3 regions of the Streptomyces solicamelliae genome follow, and region 3 is predicted to be linked to each of the others. Evidence: riboswitches for the same ligand, from Rfam matches in the RefSeq annotation. Region 3 holds a riboswitch; each other region holds the start of a gene.

Region 1 (6,369 bases), 2.0 Mb from region 3:
GGGTGGCGCGGTCGGTGAAGAAGATGCGCGGGTACCTCGCGGAGCTGATCCACCGCAAGCGGCTCGATCCCGGCGACGACCTGATCTCCGGGCTCATCCGGGCCTCGGACCACGGTGAGCACCTCACCGAGAACGAGGCCGCGGCGATGGCCTTCATCCTGCTGTTCGCCGGATTCGAGACCACCGTGAACCTCATCGGCAACGGCGTGTACGCCCTGCTCCGCAACCCCGGGCAGCGCGAGCGCCTGCAGGCGTCGCTCACGGCCGGCGAGACGGAGCTGCTGGCCACCGGTGTCGAGGAGTTGCTGCGGTACGACGGGCCCGTGGAACTCGCCACCTGGCGGTTCGCGACCGAGCCGCTCACCCTCGGCGGGCAGGACATCCGGACCGGCGACCCGGTCCTGGTGGTGCTCGCGGCCGCCGACCGGGACCCGGATCGGTTCGCCGAGCCGGACGTTCTCGATCTGTCGAGGCGTGACAATCAGCATCTGGGGTACGGGCACGGGATTCACTACTGTCTGGGCGCCCCGTTGGCCCGTCTGGAGGGTCAGACCGCGCTCGCGACTCTGCTGACTCGCTTGCCGGACTTGCGACTTGGGGCCGATCCGGCCGAACTGAGGTGGCGCGGCGGGCTGATTATGCGTGGTCTACGCACGCTTCCCGTGGAGTTCACCGTCCCGCACAACTGACGATTCGTCAGGACTGTGATCTTTACGTGATCCCCCCTGCATCGACTTGTGACTCACGTTCGAATGCCGCTACTTTCACCGACACCTCAGCAGTCACGCGAAAGGCATTCCCCATGCGCTCCGGGAACGGACGACACCGCAGACCCCGTCAGGCCCCCGCCATCGTCGTCGCGGCAGGGGTGACCGGATCCGCCCTCGCCCTTCCGCTGCTCGCCGCGGGCTCGGCCTCCGCCGCCGACGAGGCGACCTGGGACCGGGTCGCCGAGTGCGAGTCCGGCGGACTGTGGAGCGCCGACTTCGGTAACGGGCTGTACGGCGGCCTGCAGTTCACGCAGGAGACCTGGGACACGTACGGCGGCACCGAGTACGCCGCCCGTCCGGACCTCGCCAGCCGCGGCCAGCAGATCGCGGTCGCCGAGAAGGCGCTGGCCGCGCAGGGCGCGAAGACCTGGGCCACCTGTGCCGCGATCGTCGGCCTGAACGACGACGGCACGCTGAAGAAGCCCGCGGACCCCTCCACCGGCGTGCTGCCCGGCACTCCGGCTGATCCGTCCGCGTCGCCCGATGCATCCGCGAATCAGGACGGGAACGGGAAGGGCTCCGAGGGCTCGCAGGACGACGAAACGTCTGGGAAGCCCGAGAAGTCCCTTCTGCCCGATGCGGCCGGTCAGCCGGGCGGGCAGTCGGACGAGGGCGCCACTCCGGCCACGCCGGTCACGCCGATCGAGGGCAGCGTCACTCCCGCCGCCCCCGGCACCGGCAAGCACCGCGGTGAGGCCGCGAGCGAGAACCCGAACGAACCGGGCGAGTCGCCCGAATCGGGACGTCATGCCGCGCCGGGTGACGATGCGACACGTGACGCCGGCCGCCTCGATCTCGGCGAAACCGCCGATACAGATGCGAACGCGACCAAGGGTGCCACGGGCGGCAATGCGGACACTTCGGGCGAGTACGTCGTCCAGCCCGGCGACAACCTCACGCAGATCGCGGCCGAGCACGAGCTCGACGGCGGCTGGCGTGCCCTCTACAAGGCCAACAAGGAGACCGTCGGGGGCGACCCGGACCTCATTCTCCCTGGCCAGAACCTGGAACTGACCGACCGACAGAAGTAGGAGTGGCGGGCAGTTCGACGCCTTATGTCCGGTTCTGCGTAAGTGAGACATGAGTCTCTTCGTCCCAACTGGCGTGTCCTGTCCGCAAACTTTGCTTCCGTCACCTCTCACCAGCGGAAACGGCCCCGGCAACTTGGCAAGTACGGGCGTTTTCTCCGGGATGTCGCTCTTTGAACTTCCGGTGGGTCTGTGTCTACGGTCAGGACCGCTCGCCACCGCGGGCCCCGCCGACCGGTACGCCGAATCCTGCCGCCGGCCGTCGGGAACAGTCGTCGCGTCAAGCGCCGAAGGCAGGAGCGGGGGACCCAGGTAAGCGCCGGTCCCGGCCGTCGAGACAGTGACGGCCGATCGACCGGCTTGGGGTGAAGCCGCGTGCTGGGACACGCGGCCGGGCAACTCTTCCGGCCCGAACCCGACAGCTCACCTCGCAGGCGTCGGTGAGGAGAACTTCCATGCTGTTTTCCGGCAAGGGCAAACACCGCCGTTCCTCCAAGGCCACCCGCGCCGTCGCGCTCGCCGGCATCGCCGGTGTCGCCGTCGCCGCGCCGCTGATGGCCGCGGGCAACGCCTCCGCCGCCACCGCCTCCGAGTGGGACCGCGTCGCCCAGTGCGAGTCCGGCGGCAACTGGTCCATCAACACCGGCAACGGCTACTACGGCGGCCTGCAGTTCTCGGCCTCCACCTGGGCCGCGTACGGCGGCACCGCCTACGCCCCGACCGCCAACCTGGCCTCCAAGGCCCAGCAGATCCAGATCGCCGAGAAGGTCCTGGCCGGCCAGGGCAAGGGCGCGTGGCCGAGCTGTGGCGTGGGCCTGTCCAACGCCGCGTACACCGGCGCCGCCGAGCAGGCGCAGCCCGAGCGCAAGGCCGAGCAGCCGACCACCCGCAGCGAGCAGCGCACCGCGCCGAAGCCCGTCGCGAAGAACGGCGACACCAAGAAGGCCGCCAAGAAGGCCGCCAAGAAGACCGTCACCACCCCGACCGGCAAGAAGGTCGCGAAGGGTGACGGCGAGTACAAGGTCGTCGCCGGCGACACCCTGAGCAAGATCGCCGCCGCGCACGACGTCAAGGGCGGCTGGGAGAAGCTCTTCCAGCTGAACAAGGACGTCGTCGAGGACGCCGACCTGATCTACCCGGGCCAGCAGCTCCACCTGAAGTGAGCCCGTCGGCCCGGGTGGGTCCGGCGGCCCACCCGTGCCGTGCGACCCTCCCGCGGTGACCACCCCGGCCCTGTGCGCAATTCCCCCCGTGCGCGCAGGGCCGGGGTTTCCGCATGGTTACCTGCGGGTAGTAGAGGATCTTTCGTCCGGGATGCCCGCGCTCGGGTCCTTTTTCGTCCCAGGGGGCGGGCACCGACTGGCCGGGCACCCCGAGCCGGTTAGGCTCTTGTCGCAAGGCCAAGAGACCTCGCACCTTCTCTCACGTCTCATCCCATAAGGAGATGCTCGTGCCGTCCATCGACGTCGTCGTAGCCCGGGAAATCCTGGACTCCCGAGGCAACCCCACGGTCGAGGTCGAGGTCGGCCTCGACGACGGCAGCACCGGCCGTGCTGCCGTTCCGTCCGGCGCCTCCACCGGTGCTTTCGAGGCCATCGAGTTGCGCGACGGTGACAAGAGCCGTTACGGCGGCAAGGGTGTCGAGAAGGCCGTCCTCGCCGTCATCGAGCAGATCGGCCCGGAGCTCGTCGGCTACGACGCCACCGAGCAGCGCCTGATCGACCAGGCGATGTTCGACCTGGACGCCACCGACAACAAGGGCTCCCTCGGCGCCAACGCCATCCTCGGCGTCTCCCTCGCCGTGGCGCACGCCGCCTCCGAGGCCTCGGACCTGCCGCTCTTCCGCTACCTCGGCGGCCCGAACGCGCACGTCCTGCCCGTCCCGATGATGAACATCCTCAACGGTGGCGCCCACGCGGACTCCAACGTCGACATCCAGGAGTTCATGATCGCCCCGATCGGCGCGGAGTCCTTCTCCGAGGCCCTGCGCTGGGGCGCGGAGACCTACCACGCGCTCAAGGGCGTGCTCAAGGAGCGCGGCCTGTCCACCGGTCTCGGCGACGAGGGCGGCTTCGCCCCGAACCTCGAGTCCAACCGCGCCGCCCTCGACCTCATCATCGAGGCCATCAAGAAGGCCGGCTACACCCCGGGCAAGGACATCGCGCTCGCGCTGGACGTCGCCGCCACCGAGTTCTACAAGGACGGCGCGTACGAGTTCGAGGGCAAGACCCGGACCGCCGAGGAGATGAGCGCGTACTACGCCGAGCTCGTCGACGCGTACCCGATGGTCTCCATCGAGGACCCGCTGAACGAGGAGGACTGGGACGGCTGGAAGACCCTCACCGACCTGCTCGGCGAGAAGGTCCAGCTGGTCGGCGACGACCTGTTCGTCACCAACCCCGAGCGCCTCGCCCGCGGCATCGACACCAACACCGCCAACGCGCTGCTGGTCAAGGTCAACCAGATCGGTTCGCTGACCGAGACCCTGGACGCCGTCGAGATGGCCCAGCGCAACGGCTACAAGTGCATGATGTCCCACCGCTCCGGCGAGACCGAGGACGTCACCATCGCCGACCTGGCCGTCGCCACCAACTGCGGCCAGATCAAGACCGGCGCCCCGGCCCGCTCGGACCGCGTCGCCAAGTACAACCAGCTGCTGCGCATCGAGGAGATCCTCGACGACGCCGCGGTCTACGCCGGCCGCAGCGCCTTCCCGCGCTTCAAGGGCTGACACTCGGCCGCAGGGCGGCTTCCCCGCGTCCCCGTACCCGGTCCCGTACCGTGTGCGGGGACGCGCGTGTGAGCAGGGGACCAGGGGAGGCGTACGACATGGCCGCGAAGGACCGGGACCGGTTCTCGACCGCGACCCGGCTGCGGCTGCTCGGCGAGCAGACCGCCGCCCGTGTCTACCGCTCCCAGACCCGCCGGCAGGCCCGCCGCTCCCGGCTCACCGGCCGGGCCGCCTTCCTCGCCCTGGTGGTCTGCTCGCTGGTGGTGGCCCTCGCCTATCCGATGCGGCAGTACGTCTCCCAGCAGACCGCCATCGCCGACCAGGAGCGGCAGGCCGCCGAGGCCGCCGAGCGGGTCGAGGAGCTGCGCGACGAGAAGGCCCGGCTGCAGGACCCCGCGTACGTCCGCCGGCTCGCCCGCGAGCACCTGCACTTCGTGATGCCCGGCGAGACCGGCTTCACCGTGAACGACCCTGGGGCCTCCGGCCGCCCGCGCTCCGACGCCGGCGGCGACGGCCGCGCCTGGTACTCCGACCTCTGGGAAGGCGTCGACCACGCCGACGCGCGCCGCTGAGGGATGATGGGGGCGACCCGGAACCGGCCTTGAACCGACCCCGAACCGACGACGAGAAGACTGACGCACGCATGGAAACGCCCCCTCCGCAGACCGCATCCACCGCGCCCACCGAGGCCGACGTCGCCGCGTTCGAGGCACAGCTCGGCCGCCCGCCGCGCGGCCTGCGGGCGATCGCGCACCGCTGCCCCTGCGGGCAGCCGGACGTCGTCGAGACCGCGCCCCGGCTTCCCGACGGCACCCCGTTCCCGACCACGTACTACCTGACGTGCCCCAAGGCCAACTCGGCGATCGGCACGCTCGAGGCCAACGGGGTCATGAAGGAGATGCAGGCCCGGCTCGGCACCGACCCGGAGCTGGCCGCCGCCTACCGCGCCGCGCACGAGGACTACATCGCCCGCCGCGACGCCATCGAGGTCCTGGAGGGCTTCCCGAGCGCCGGCGGCATGCCGGACCGGGTCAAGTGCCTGCACGTGCTCGTCGGCCACGCGCTGGTCGCCGGCCCCGGGGTGAACCCGCTGGGCGACGAGGCGCTGGCGATGCTGCCGGAGTGGTGGGCCAAGGGCCCCTGCGTCACGCCGTGCGTCGACAAGGACGACAAGGACGAGAAGGAGACGGTGGAATGACGCGTGTCGCGGGCATCGACTGCGGGACCAACTCCATCCGCCTGCTCGTCGCCGACGTCCATCCCGAGACCGGCGAGCTGATCGAGCTGGACCGGCGGATGACGATCGTCCGCCTCGGCCAGGGCGTGGACCGGACCGGACGGCTCGCCCCCGAGGCGCTGGAGCGCACCTTCGCGGCCTGCCGCGCGTACGCCGCCGTGATCGAGGAGCTGGGCGCCGAGCGGCTGCGCTTCGTCGCCACCTCCGCCTCCCGGGACGCGGAGAACCGGGACGAGTTCGTGCGCGGGGTCGTCGACATCCTGGGCGTGGAGCCCGAGGTGATCTCGGGTGACCAGGAGGCGGAGTTCTCGTTCACCGGCGCCACGGCGGAGCTCGAAAAGGAAGGGGCAGGCGCGGAGAGCCTTCCTCGGAAGGGTGGTGGCGGGCGACGGGCGGGCGAGAAGTACCTGGTCGTGGACATCGGCGGCGGCTCGACCGAGTTCGTCGTCGGCAACAAGCAGGTCGAGGCGGCCCGTTCGGTCGACATCGGCTGCGTCCGGCTCACCGAACGGCACGTCAGGCACGACCCGGTGAGCGCCGAGGAGGCCGCCGCGATCCGTACGGACATCCGCGCCGCGCTCGACCTGGCCGAGGAGACCGTCC
Region 2 (6,369 bases), 4.6 Mb from region 3:
CTCCGTGCCGAACTTCTTCGCCACCGCGGCCAGTTCCGCCGAGACCAGCTTGCGCAGCTCCGCGTCCGAGTCGAGGATCTTCGTCAGCTCGTCGATCTCCTCGGTGAGCCGGTCCCGCTCGGACTCCAGTTCCAGGCGGTCGAACTTGGTGAGCCGGCGCAGCGGGGTGTCCAGGATGTACTGCGTCTGGATCTCGCTCAGCGAGAAGCGCTCCATCAGGCGCTCCTTCGCCTGCGCCGAGTTCTCGCTCTCGCGGATCAGCCGGATGACCTCGTCGATGTCGAGCAGGGCCACCAGCAGACCCTCGACCAGGTGCAGCCGGTCCCGCTTCTTGCCGCGGCGGAACTCCGAGCGCCGCCGGACCACGTCGAAGCGGTGGTCCAGATAGACCTCCAGCAGCTCCTTCAGGCCCAGCGTCAGCGGCTGGCCGTCGACCAGCGCCACGTTGTTGATGCCGAAGGACTCCTCCATCGGCGTCAGCTTGTACAGCTGCTCCAGGACCGCCTCCGGCACGAAGCCGTTCTTGACCTCGATGACCAGCCGCAGGCCGTGAGCCCGGTCGGTGAGGTCCTTGACGTCGGCGATGCCCTGGAGCTTCTTCGAGCCGACCAGGTCCTTGATCTTGGAGATGACCTTCTCGGGGCCGACCGTGAACGGCAGCTCCGTGACCACGATGCCCTTGCGGCGCGCCGTCACGTTCTCGATCGAGGTCGTCGCGCGGATCTTGAAGGTGCCGCGGCCCGACTCGTACGCGTCCTTGATGCCGTTCAGACCGACGATCCGGCCGCCGGTCGGCAGGTCGGGGCCGGGCACGAAGCGCATCAGCGCCTCGAGGTCCGCGTGCGGGTACCGGATCAGGTGCCGGGCGGCCGCGATCACCTCGCCCAGGTTGTGCGGCGGCATGTTCGTCGCCATGCCGACCGCGATCCCGGACGCGCCGTTGACCAGCAGGTTCGGGTAGGCGGCGGGCAGCGCGACCGGCTCCTGCTCCTGGCCGTCGTAGTTGGGGGTGAAGTCGACCGTGTCCTCGTCGATCGAGTCCGTCATCAGCAGCGCCGCGGCCGCCATCTTCGACTCGGTGTACCGCATCGCGGCCGGCGGGTCGTCGTTGCCGAGCGAGCCGAAGTTGCCGTGGCCGTCGACCAGCGGGACGCGCATGGAGAAGGGCTGCGCCATGCGCACCAGCGCGTCGTAGATCGACGCGTCGCCGTGCGGGTGCAGCTTGCCCATGACCTCGCCGACGACACGGGCGCACTTCACATAGCCGCGGTCGGGCCGCAGGCCCATCTCGGACATCTGGTAGACGATGCGTCGCTGGACCGGCTTCATGCCGTCGCGGGCGTCGGGCAGAGCGCGCGAGTAGATCACCGAGTACGCGTACTCGAGGAAGGAGCCCTGCATCTCGTCGACGACGTCGATGTCGAGGATCCTCTCCTCGAACGCGTCGTCCGGCGGCGGTGTCTTCGTGCTGCGGCGGGCCATCGCGGCTGCGGCTCCTTCACCAACAAGGTTGATCTGACGCGGACCATTGTGGACCGTCGCACCGACAACGCCGACCGCGACCCGGAAGAGGGACAGTTCGATGCGGCGGGAACTTCGCGAGGTGTCGGTGCGCTTGCATACAGTGGCAGGACTCTTCCACATCTCCACCTCGCGATCGAAGGGACGTACATGCCCATGGGTCACACGGCCACAGCCCAGGCCGGCTCCGGCGGCCTGACAGCGACCGAGCACCGGCTGGCCAACGGCCTGCGCGTGGTGCTCTCCGAGGACCACCTGACCCCGGTCGCCGCGGTCTGCCTCTGGTACGACGTCGGCTCGCGCCACGAGGTCCCGGGCCGCACCGGCCTCGCGCACCTCTTCGAGCACCTGATGTTCCAGGGCTCGCAGCAGGTCAAGGGCAACGGGCACTTCGAGCTGGTGCAGGGCGCCGGCGGCTCGCTGAACGGCACGACGAGCTTCGAGCGCACCAACTACTTCGAGACCATGCCCACCCATCAGCTGGAGCTGGCGCTCTGGCTGGAGGCGGACCGCATGGGCTCGCTGCTCGCCGCCCTGGACGACGAGTCCATGGAGAACCAGCGCGACGTGGTGAAGAACGAGCGCCGCCAGCGTTACGACAACGTGCCGTACGGCACCGCCTTCGAGAAGCTCACCGCGCTCGCCTACCCCGAGGGCCACCCGTACCACCACACCCCGATCGGCTCCATGGCCGACCTGGACGCCGCCACCCTCGAGGACGCCCGGAACTTCTTCCGTACGTACTACGCGCCCAACAACGCGGTGCTCTCGGTCGTCGGCGACATCGACCCCGAGCAGACCCTCGCCTGGATCGAGAAGTACTTCGGCTCCATCGCGTCCCACGACGGCAAGCAGCCGCCGCGCGACGGCACGCTGCCGGAGACCATCGGCGAGCAGCTGCGCGAGGTCGTCGAGGAGGAGGTCCCGGCCCGCGCGCTGATGGCCGCCTACCGCCTGCCGCACGACGGCACCCGCGAGTGCGACGCGGCCGACCTGGCCCTGACCGTCCTCGGCGGCGGCGAGTCCTCCCGGCTGCACAACCGGCTGGTCCGCCGCGACCGCACCGCCGTCGCCGCCGGCTTCGGCCTGCTGCGGCTGGCCGGCGCGCCGTCCCTCGGCTGGCTGGACGTGAAGACCTCCGGCGGCGTCGAGGTGCCGCAGATCGAGGCGGCCGTCGACGAGGAGCTCGCGCGGTTCGCCGCCGAGGGCCCGACGGCCGAGGAGATGGAGCGCGCCCAGGCGCAGTTGGAGCGCGAGTGGCTGGACCGGCTCGGCACGGTCGCCGGCCGTGCTGACGAACTGTGCCGGTTCGCGGTGCTGTTCGGCGACCCGCAGCTGGCGCTGACGGCCGTGCAGCGGGTGCTGGACGTCACCGCCGAGGAGGTGCAGGCCGTCGCCAAGGCCCGGCTGCGCCCCGACAACCGGGCGGTGCTGGTGTACGAGCCGATCACCGCCGACCCGGCCGCGGAGGCCGCCGAGAGCGACAGCGACGAGGAAGAGGGAGCCGGCCAGTGAGCGACGCCGCCGCGTCTTTGACGACGATGGAGTTCCACCCGCAGCCGCAGCCGGGCGACGCCCGCCCCTGGGCCTTCCCGGCGCCCGAGCGCGGCTCGCTCGACAACGGGCTGACGGTCCTGCGCTGTCACCGCCCCGGCCAGCAGGTGGTGGCCGTCGAGATCGTCCTCGACGCCCCGCTGGACGCCGAGCCGGCCGGTTTGGACGGCGTGGCCACGATCATGGCGCGGGCACTGTCCGAGGGCACCGACAAGCACTCCGCCGAGGAGTTCGCCGCCGAACTCGAGCGCTGCGGCGCCACCCTGGACGCACACGCCGACCACCCGGGCGTGCGGGTCTCCCTGGAGGTCCCGGTCTCCCGGCTGCCGAAGGCGCTCGGTCTGCTCGCCGAGGCCCTGCGCGCGCCCGCGTTCGTCGACACCGAGATCGAGCGCCTGGTGCGCAACCGGCTCGACGAGATCCCGCACGAGCAGGCCAACCCGGGCCGCCGCGCGGCCAAGCAGCTCTCCAAGGAGCTGTTCCCGGCCGGTACGCGCATGTCGCGGCCCCGCCAGGGCACCGAGGAGACGGTGGCCGCCATCGACGCCGCGGCCGTCCGCGCCTTCTACGAGGCGCACGTCCGGCCCGCCAACGCCACCGCGGTGGTCGTCGGCGACCTCACCGGCGTCGACCTGGACGCTCTGCTCGCCGACACCCTCGGCGACTGGAGCGGCGACACCGCGGAGCCGCACCCGGTCGCGCCGATCACTGCCGACGACACCGGCCGCGTGATCATCGTCGACCGCCCCGGCGCCGTCCAGACGCAGCTGCTGATCGGCCGCGTCGGCCCGGACCGGCACGACAGGGTGTGGCCGGCCCAGGTGCTCGGCACGTACTGCCTCGGCGGCACCCTCACCTCCCGGCTCGACCGCGTGCTGCGCGAGGAGAAGGGCTACACGTACGGCGTGCGCGCCTTCGCGCAGGTGCTCCGCTCGGACGACCACGGAAACGGCGCGTCGATGCTCGCCATCAACGGATCCGTCGACACCCCCAACACCGGCCCGGCACTTGACGACCTGTGGAAAGTGCTGCGCACCCTCGCCGCCGGAGGGCTGACGGACGCCGAGCGCGACGTGGCGGTGCAGAACCTGGTGGGCGTGGCGCCGCTCAAGTACGAGACCGCCGCCTCGGTCGCCGGCACTCTCGCCGACCAGGTCGAGCAGCGTCTTCCGGACGATTTCCAGGCGCAGTTGTACGCCCGGCTCGTCGAGACGGGCACGGTCGAGGCGACCGCCGCGGTCGTCAACGCCTTCCCGGTGGACCGGTTGGTGACGGTCCTGGTCGGCGACGCGGCCGAGATCGAGGAGCCGGTGCGCGCCCTCGGCATCGGCGAAGTCACCGTCGTGACCGGCTGATCGCCCCGGCCGCAGGCCGCTGAGAGGACCCCGATGCCCCGGTGCGTCGGGGTCCTCCTGTTTGTCCGGTTCAAAGAGGAAAGCATGCGTATGCCCTGTGGGATGCGCTACAAACTTCCGTGTCTGTTTGGCGATTGAAAGACCGGCCGCTTAGCGTCGACCCGGCTGTTCGTCGGTTGTACGCGCCGCATTCGCGGCAACGGACAGTCATCGCCGAGTCCCCGAAGGCGCGAGCCTGGGGAGCCGGGGACCCACCGCAGTCCCTGGGGTGAATCGGACGCCTTCGCCTTCGGGTGGAGGGGCCCGTAGGAGACCTTCCTGCTCCGAACCCGTCAGCTAACCCGGTAGGCGAGAAGGAAGGAAAGGATCAGCCACTTCATGGCGTTCACCCGTGCCACCGGGAAGCATCGTGGTCCGAGCCGACTGGCGCGCCGCAGCGCGGGCGTCGCCGGCGTCGCCGCCCTCGCCACCACCGGCGTGATCGGCACCATCGCCTCCCCGGCGTTCGCCGCCGACACGGAAGCCGCCGCCCTCGAGGACACCGGCCTGACCCAGGCGATCAGTGTGGACTCGCTCGCGGACCGCATCAATGCCCAGGCCGCCGCCCAGGAGCGGGAGGCCTTCGAGGCCGCCGCCAAGGCGAAGGCCGAGGCCGAGGCGAAGCGCAAGGCCGAGGCCCGGGCCAAGAAGATCCGAGAGGAGCGCGAGCGCGCCGCCCGCGAGGCCGAGCGCAAGCGCCTGCACTCCTTCCGGCTGCCCATCGCCGGCACGTACGTCACCACCGGCTACAAGACCGGCGGCTCCCTCTGGTCCTCCGGCAGCCACTCCGGCATCGACTTCAAGGCTCCCTACGGCAGCACCGTCGTCTCCGTCGGCGCCGGCACGGTCGTCGAGGCCGGCTGGGGCGGCGCGTACGGCAACAACGTCGTGATCAAGATGCTCGACGGCACGTACACCCAGTACGGCCACCTCGCCTCGGTCACCGTCTCGGTCGGCCAGTCCGTCATGCCCGGCCAGCAGATAGGCGTCTCCGGCTCGACCGGCAACTCCACCGGACCGCACCTCCACTTCGAGGCGCGCTCCGGCGCCGACTACGGCTCGGACATCAACCCGCTCGCGTATCTGCGCGCCCGCGGCGTGAACGTCTGACGGCACGGCAGGCAGCGCCACCTTCATCGCATCGGAAAAGCCCCGGCTCGTACGGAGTCGGGGCTTTTCCGCGTCCAAAAGACATCCATGATTCACGACCGGCCGTCGGAATTACCGCTTCTCTGCAATAGAGTCACGGAAGAGTCGGCGAACAGGGGACCGTCGGCGGGTTTCACGCGGATTAAGGCGGAGGTCGGGACATGCGCATTCCCGCGCATTCGGTATGCACGGCGATCCGGGACGACATCGTCTCCGGTGTCTTCGAGCGGGGCAGCCGGCTGACCGAGGAGCAGCTGGCTCGCCGGTACGGGGTCTCCCGCGTCCCGGTCCGCGAGGCGCTGCGCACCCTGGAGTCCGAGGGCTTCGTGGTCAGCCGCAGGCACGCCGGCGCGCATGTCGCCGAGCCGACCGAGCAGGAGGCCGCCGACCTGCTCGACGTCCGGTCCCTGCTCGAACCCCTCGCCGCGGGCCGGGCCGCCCAGCGTCGCACCGAGGCGCACCTCAAAGTGCTGCGCGGCCTGGTGCGACTGGGGCAGGAGCGGGCCCGGCGCGGTCAGGGGGAGGACCTGCGCTCGCTCGGCGGCTGGTTCCACGAGACCCTCGCGCAGGCCTCCGGCAGTCCGGCTCTCACCTCGCTGCTGACCCAGTTGCGGCACAAGATCGCCTGGATGTACGCGGTCGAGACCTCGGCCCGCCCCGTGGACACCTGGGCCGAGCACGGCGCGATCGTGGACGCCGTGGCCCGCGGCGACGCCGAGCGGGCGCGTGCGCTCACCGCACTGCACGCCGA
Region 3 (6,369 bases):
GGAGCCGCACCCTCGATCCGTACTCCAAGCTCCTGGAGGAGCGGATCGTCTTCCTCGGCACGCCGATCGACGAGACCTCGGCGAACGACGTGATCGCCCAGCTGCTGCACCTCGAGTACGCCGACCCCGACCGGGAGATCGCGCTCTACATCAACTCGCCCGGCGGCTCGCCGAGTGCCATGGCCTCGATCTACGACACGATGCAGGTCATCACCTGCGAGGTCGCGACGACCTGCCTCGGCCAGGCCGTGTCGACGGCCGCCGTCCTGCTCGCCGCCGGCGCGCCCGGCAAGCGGATGGCCCTGCCCGGGGCGCGCATCGTGCTCGAGCAGCCGGGCACGGACGAGCCGGTGCAGGGGCAGCCCAGCGACCTGGAGATCCAGGCGGCGGAGATGCTGCGGCTGCGCGCCATGGTCGCCGGGATGCTGACCGAGCACACCGGGCAGAGCCGCGAGCGGATCGACGCCGACCTCGACCGCCTCTCGGTCTTCGACGCCGGGCAGGCCGTGGAGTACGGGCTCGTGGACCACGTGGTGCAGAACCGCGGCGCCGGACCGAGGTGAGCGCAGGTGGTCCCCGAACTGCCGCCGCTCCCCGCCCTCACCCGCGCCGAGGGTGAGTTGGTCGACGCGTACCTCGAAGTCGTCGACCAACTGGGGAGAATCAATCCATCCAGGGCATCGCATACCTATGGGGCCCTGAGGGCGGCTCAGGCCCTGGTGGGACGGGCGGTCGCCCTGCGGGACGCCCTGGAAGTCATGCACCGGCGCGGGGAGAGCGAGGTCCACGCGGCCACATTGGCGCGCGCCCTGCGGGTGTTGGACGGCGAGCGCCGCGCACACCGGGTCACCCTGGCCGACTCCTCCGCCAGTTGACAGTTCCGCATGTCGTGTCCAGGGCCAGTCGGTCGCAGGAACCCTCGCTCGATCGGCGTAGTCGACGAATCGACTTGTGTCGCGGGTGAGTTGCGCAACCGGTGTACGCATTTGGCGGAATGAACTATTCCGGTGCTGGTACGGGGCTCATCCGCCAAACCTCCGCTGATCACAAAGACTGCCTGTCCACCCGATCGGATCAGTCGTGAGCAGCCTCACATCACCTCGTTTCAGCTCGGATTTCGGCACGAGCTGGGTCAAGATCCCTGTCGACGACAAGCCCCCGCCATCCCCGGCGGGGCGGTCCGGGCGGACGCCGAGTCCTGCCGCCGCTCCGGACGTCTGGTCGACAGAGTGGATCGGCAGGAGTGGAGGACCCAGGCAACACGGACCGGCCGTACGCACGACCACGGCAGGTCCTCGGGGTGAAGCCGCAGCCGCGGCCGGGCTTCTTCGGGCCCGAACCCGACAGGTCATCCTTCACAGGCGGCTGACGAAGGGTTGCGCATGTCTGCGCAGATTCATGTCCCGTCCCTGCTCTCCCGGGCCGGCGCCGTATCGGCCCTGACCCTCGCCGCCGTCGGCGGCACGCTCCTCGCCCCCGGCGCGGCGCCCGAGGCCGAGGCGGCCACCGTGTACGCGAGCAAGGCGCTCGGCGTCGCCGCGTCGAAGAAGGGCGCCCCCTACAAGTACGGCGCGACCGGGCCCAGCAGGTTCGACTGCTCGGGGCTCACGCTCTACTCGTACAAGCGCGCGGGCAAGGCGCTGCCCCGCACGGCGCAGCAGCAGTACAACAAGACCCGGCACATCGCGGCCTCCGGCCGGGCCAAGGGCGACCTGGTCTTCTTCCACTCCGGCGGACGCGTCTACCACGTCGGCATCTACGCCGGGAACGGCAGGATCTGGCACTCCCCCAAGACGGGCTCGTGGGTGAAGCTCGACCGGATCTGGTCCTCGAAGGTCTGGTACGGCAGGGTCCGCTGACGCGGCGGCCGCCCCGGTTCAGTGTCCCGTCACCGGGGCGGCCGGCAGGGTGAGCCCGAGACCGGCGAGCGCGCCGCCGGTCACCCCCTGTCGGTCGGGGGACGGGGTCAGTTGGGGGACGGGGTGGTCCAGGGGAGTTCGATCCAGACCGTCTTGCCGCCGTCGTCGGTCGGGCGGACCGAGAGCCTGCCGCCGCACTCGGCGGTCAGCCAGCGGATGATCACCATGCCGCGCCCGTTGTCCTGCTGGACGGCGGCGGGCAGCCGCTGGGGCCAGCGGGGGTGGCTGTCGGTGACGCCGATGTGCAGCTGCTCGTCGCGTTCGAGGCGGACGTCGACGGTGAAGGTGGGCGACTGGCCGAAGGTGTGCTGGACGGCGTTGGTGGCCAGTTCGGAGACGATCAGACGGACGGTGTCGGAGGTCTCGGAACCCTCGTCGAGGCCCCAGCCGGCGAGCACGCCGGCGACGTATCTGCGGGCCGTGGAGACCGAGGCCGGATCGCTCGGCAGAGTGAGGGTTGCTTCTTGATGGTCTGCCATGGCGACGCTGTCCCTTTCCCACCGGGGCGCCCGGCCCCGGATTGCGCTTCGCGCCAGAGTGCCACCGTTCCGGGGGACCTGGGAGGTGTTTCACGGAGATATGCGTAAATCTGTCGCTCGATGCGGTGAACTCTGCGATGCCAGAACGCATTTGAGGGCCGGTCTGCTCGACGGCCGGACCCCGGCCCCGAGTCCGGCACCGGCCCCGGCCCCGAGTCCGCCGGAGGTCAGGCCTCCGGTGCCGTGCGCAGGATCGTGGCGACGGCCTCGTCGACCTGCTGGTCCGTGAGGTCGGCGCGGGCCGTCAGCCGCAGCCGCGAGATGCCGTCCGGCACCGACGGCGGCCGGAAGCAGCCGACGCCCAGACCCTGTTCGCGGCAGTCCGCGGCCCAGCGCAGCGCCGCGTCCGGGGAGGGCGCGTGCACCGACACCACCGCCGCGTCGGGGCGGGCCGCGGTCAGCCCGGCGTCGGTGAGCCCACGGTGCAGGGCGGCGGCGACGGTACGGGCCCGCTCCGCGAGTCCCGGCTCCTCGCGGATCAGCCGCAGGCTCGCGAGAGCGGCGCCGACGGCGGCCGGGGCGAGGCCGGTGTCGAAGATGAACGTGCGGGCCGCGTTGACCAGGTGCTCGATCACCCTGGCCGGGCCGAGGACCGCGCCGCCCTGGCTGCCCAGCGACTTGGACAGGGTGAGGGTGGCGACCACGTCCGGGTCGCCGGCGAGCCCCGCCTCGTGCAGGGCGCCCCGGCCGCCCTCGCCGAGGACGCCGAAGCCGTGGGCGTCGTCCACGACCAGCGCGGCCGGGCCGTGGGCGCGGCAGGCGGCGGCGAGCTCGGCCAGCGGGGCCTTGTCGCCGTCGACGGAGAACACCGAGTCGGAGACCACCAGGGCGCGGCGGCCCGGGTGGGCGTCGAGGGTCTTGCGTACCGCCTCGGGGTCGGTGTGCGGGACGATCGCGGTCTCGGCGCGGGAGAGGCGGCAGCCGTCGACGATGGAGGCGTGGTTGGCGGCGTCCGAGACGGTCAGCGAGCCGTGACCGCCGAGCGCGGTGAGCGCGGCGAGGTTGGCGGTGTAGCCGGAGGAGAAGACCAGGGCGGCCTCGAAGCCGCAGAACGCGGCGAGCTCCCGGTCCAGCCGGGTGTGCAGCGCCGTCGTGCCGGTGACCAGGCGCGAGCCGGTGGAGCCGGCGCCCCAGCGCAGGGCGGCCTCGGCTGCCGCCTCCTTGACCTCGGCACGGTGGGTCAGGCCCAGGTAGTCGTTGCTCGCGAGGTCCAGGACGTCCGGTTCGGCGGCGCGGGGGCGCAGCGTCCGGACGAGTCCGGCGTCCGTACGGCGGCGGGCCTCGGCGTCGGTCCAGTCGAACGCGCGTCGGCGCGGGTCCACGGCCTGGGACATGACAGATCCTTTTGTAGGCAGCGCACAGACCCTAACCGCAGGACGCCGAGGTCGGGGTGTGGTCATACACACACCTCGAACGGGCCCGTTTGTTCGGATCCTCCTTGGCCGAAAGGCGTGACGTAGGTCAGGATCAGCCCTTATGGACCTGCTGAACACGCTGGTGGAGAAGGGCCTGCGGCGCGAGCTGCCGACCCGTGAAGAAGCGCTCGCCGTGCTGGCGACCTCCGACGACGAACTGCTCGATGTGGTGGCCGCTGCCGGCAAGGTGCGCCGTCAGTGGTTCGGCCGCCGGGTCAAGCTCAATTACCTGGTCAACCTGAAGTCCGGGCTGTGCCCCGAGGACTGCTCGTACTGCTCGCAGCGCCTCGGCTCCACGGCCGGGATCCTCAAGTACACCTGGCTGAAGCCGGAGGAGGCCTCCCAGGCGGCCGCCGCCGGTGTCGCGGGCGGTGCGAAGCGGGTCTGCCTGGTCGCGAGCGGCCGCGGTCCGACGGACCGGGACGTGGAGCGGGTCGGGAAGACGATCGAGACGATCAAGGAGCAGAACGAGGGCATCGAGGTCTGCGCCTGTCTCGGTCTGCTCTCCGACGGCCAGGCCGAGCGGCTCAAGGACGCCGGCGCCGACGCGTACAACCACAACCTGAACACGTCCGAGGGGACGTACGGGGAGATCACCACCACCCACACCTACGCGGACCGCGTGGACACCGTGCAGAAGGCGCACGCGGCCGGCCTGTCGGCCTGCTCGGGCCTGATCGCGGGCATGGGCGAGGCCGACGAGGACCTGGTCGACGTGGTGTACGCGCTGCGCGAGCTGGACTCGGACTCGGTGCCGGTCAACTTCCTGATCCCGTTCGAGGGCACCCCCCTCGCGAAGGAGTGGCACCTCACCCCGCAGCGCTGTCTGCGGATCCTGGCCATGGTCCGCTTCGTCTGCCCCGACGTGGAGGTCCGGATCGCGGGCGGCCGTGAGGTGCACCTGCGGTCGATGCAGCCGCTGGCGCTGCACATCGCCAACTCGATCTTCCTCGGCGACTACCTGACCAGTGAGGGCCAGGCCGGTCAGGCCGACCTCGACATGATCGCCGACGCCGGCTTCGAGGTGGAGGGCGCCGGGACGACGACGCTGCCCGCGCACCGTGCCGACGCGCTCGCCGCGGCGGGCGGCGGCTGCGGTTCCGGCGCGGCGGCGGGCGGCTGCGGCTCGTCCGCTTCCGCGGACGCGGATGCCGCAGCGTGCGGCTCGCACGCGGGCGGCGGCTGCGGTCCGTGCGGCGGGCACGCGGCGGCGGAGCCGGCCTCCGAGCCGGTCGCCGCCGAGGCGCCGTCGGCCGAGGACGCCAACCCCGCCCGTACCGACCTGGTGGCCGTGCGCCGCCGCGGCGCGGGCACGGACCTGGCGCCGAATGCGTAACGACGAACTGCTCGCCTTGGACCGGGCGCACGTCTGGCACCCGTACGGCCCCATGCCGGGCCGTGCGGAGCCGCTGGTCGTCGCGTCCGCGTCCGGGGTACGGCTCAGGCTCGCCGAACCGGCCCACGGGCAGGACGAGCTGATCGACGGCATGTCGTCCTGGTGGTCGGCGATCCACGGCTACAACCACCCCGTCCTGAACGAGGCGGCGCGCGGTCAGCTCGACCGGATGAGCCATGTGATGTTCGGCGGGCTCACCCACGAGCCCGCGGTCCGGCTCGCCGCAAGGCTGGTCGAGATCACCCCCGGGCCGCTGCAGCACGTCTTCCTCAGCGACTCGGGCTCGGTGTCCGTCGAGGTCGCCGCGAAGATGTGCCTGCAGTACTGGCGCTCCGTGGGCCGGCCGGCCAAGCAGCGGCTGCTGACCTGGCGCGGCGGCTACCACGGGGACACCTGGCAGCCGATGTCGGTGTGCGACCCCGAGGGCGGGATGCACGAGCTCTGGTCCGGGGTGCTGCCCCGGCAGCTGTTCGTCGACGCGCCGCCGGCGGCGTACGAGGAGTCGTACGCGCAGCTGCTGCGCGAGGCGGTCGCGCGGCACGCGGACGAGCTGGCGGCGGTCATCGTGGAGCCGGTGGTGCAGGGCGCGGGCGGGATGCGGTTCCACGCGCCGGAGTACCTGCGGGTGCTGCGCGAGGCGTGCGACGAGCACGGCGTGCTGCTGGTGTTCGACGAGATCGCGACCGGGTTCGGCCGGACGGGCACGCTGTTCGCGGCGGACGCGGCCGGTGTCGCGCCGGACGTGATGTGCGTGGGCAAGGCGCTGACCGGCGGCTATCTGTCGATGGCGGCGACGCTGTGCACGTCGGAGGTGGCCGACGGGATCTCGCGCGGCGAGGTCCCGGTGCTGGCCCACGGCCCGACGTTCATGGGCAACCCCCTCGCCTCGTCGGTGGCCTGCGCCTCGATCGACCTGCTCCTGTCGCAGGACTGGCAGACGGAGGTCAAGCGGATCGAGGGCGGCCTGCGCGAGGGCTTGGAGCCGGCCCGCACGCTCCCGGGCGTCCGGGATGTCCGGGTCCTCGGCGCCATCGGCGTGGTCCAGCTGGACCACGACATCGACATGGCGGCGGCGACGGCCGCGGCGGTCCGGGAGGGCG

The links. Region 3 has a riboswitch for cyclic di-AMP ahead of ABZO31_RS03800 (C40 family peptidase). Riboswitches for the same ligand answer to the same signal wherever they lie in the genome.
Region 1: it holds a riboswitch for cyclic di-AMP, as region 3 does, so the genes downstream of both, ABZO31_RS13060 (transglycosylase family protein) here and ABZO31_RS03800 (C40 family peptidase) in region 3, are expected to answer to the same signal.
Region 2: it holds a riboswitch for cyclic di-AMP, as region 3 does, so the genes downstream of both, ABZO31_RS25265 (M23 family metallopeptidase) here and ABZO31_RS03800 (C40 family peptidase) in region 3, are expected to answer to the same signal.

What each region holds. Positions count from the first base shown of each region.
Region 1 covers NZ_CP160404.1:2,839,100-2,845,468, reverse strand. The annotation lists gene ABZO31_RS13070 (cytochrome P450 family protein) at 1-689, shown strand, start outside; gene ABZO31_RS13065 (transglycosylase family protein) at 869-1,801, shown strand; cyclic di-AMP (ydaO/yuaA leader) riboswitch at 2,074-2,250, shown strand; gene ABZO31_RS13060 (transglycosylase family protein) at 2,254-2,961, shown strand; gene eno (phosphopyruvate hydratase) at 3,249-4,529, shown strand; gene ABZO31_RS13050 (FtsB family cell division protein) at 4,628-5,101, shown strand; gene ABZO31_RS13045 (DUF501 domain-containing protein) at 5,173-5,727, shown strand; gene ABZO31_RS13040 (exopolyphosphatase) at 5,724-6,369, shown strand, end outside.
Region 2 covers NZ_CP160404.1:5,432,831-5,439,199, forward strand. The annotation lists gene ABZO31_RS25250 (DNA gyrase/topoisomerase IV subunit A) at 1-1,482, opposite strand, end outside; gene ABZO31_RS25255 (M16 family metallopeptidase) at 1,672-3,036, shown strand; gene ABZO31_RS25260 (M16 family metallopeptidase) at 3,033-4,430, shown strand; cyclic di-AMP (ydaO/yuaA leader) riboswitch at 4,632-4,796, shown strand; gene ABZO31_RS25265 (M23 family metallopeptidase) at 4,809-5,579, shown strand; gene ABZO31_RS25270 (GntR family transcriptional regulator) at 5,780-6,369, shown strand, end outside.
Region 3 covers NZ_CP160404.1:816,023-822,391, forward strand. The annotation lists gene ABZO31_RS03790 (ATP-dependent Clp protease proteolytic subunit) at 1-563, shown strand, start outside; gene ABZO31_RS03795 (hypothetical protein) at 570-875, shown strand; cyclic di-AMP (ydaO/yuaA leader) riboswitch at 1,180-1,379, shown strand; gene ABZO31_RS03800 (C40 family peptidase) at 1,383-1,859, shown strand; gene ABZO31_RS03805 (ATP-binding protein) at 1,967-2,398, opposite strand; gene ABZO31_RS03810 (8-amino-7-oxononanoate synthase) at 2,626-3,792, opposite strand; gene bioB (biotin synthase BioB) at 3,935-5,209, shown strand; gene ABZO31_RS03820 (adenosylmethionine--8-amino-7-oxononanoate transaminase) at 5,202-6,369, shown strand, end outside.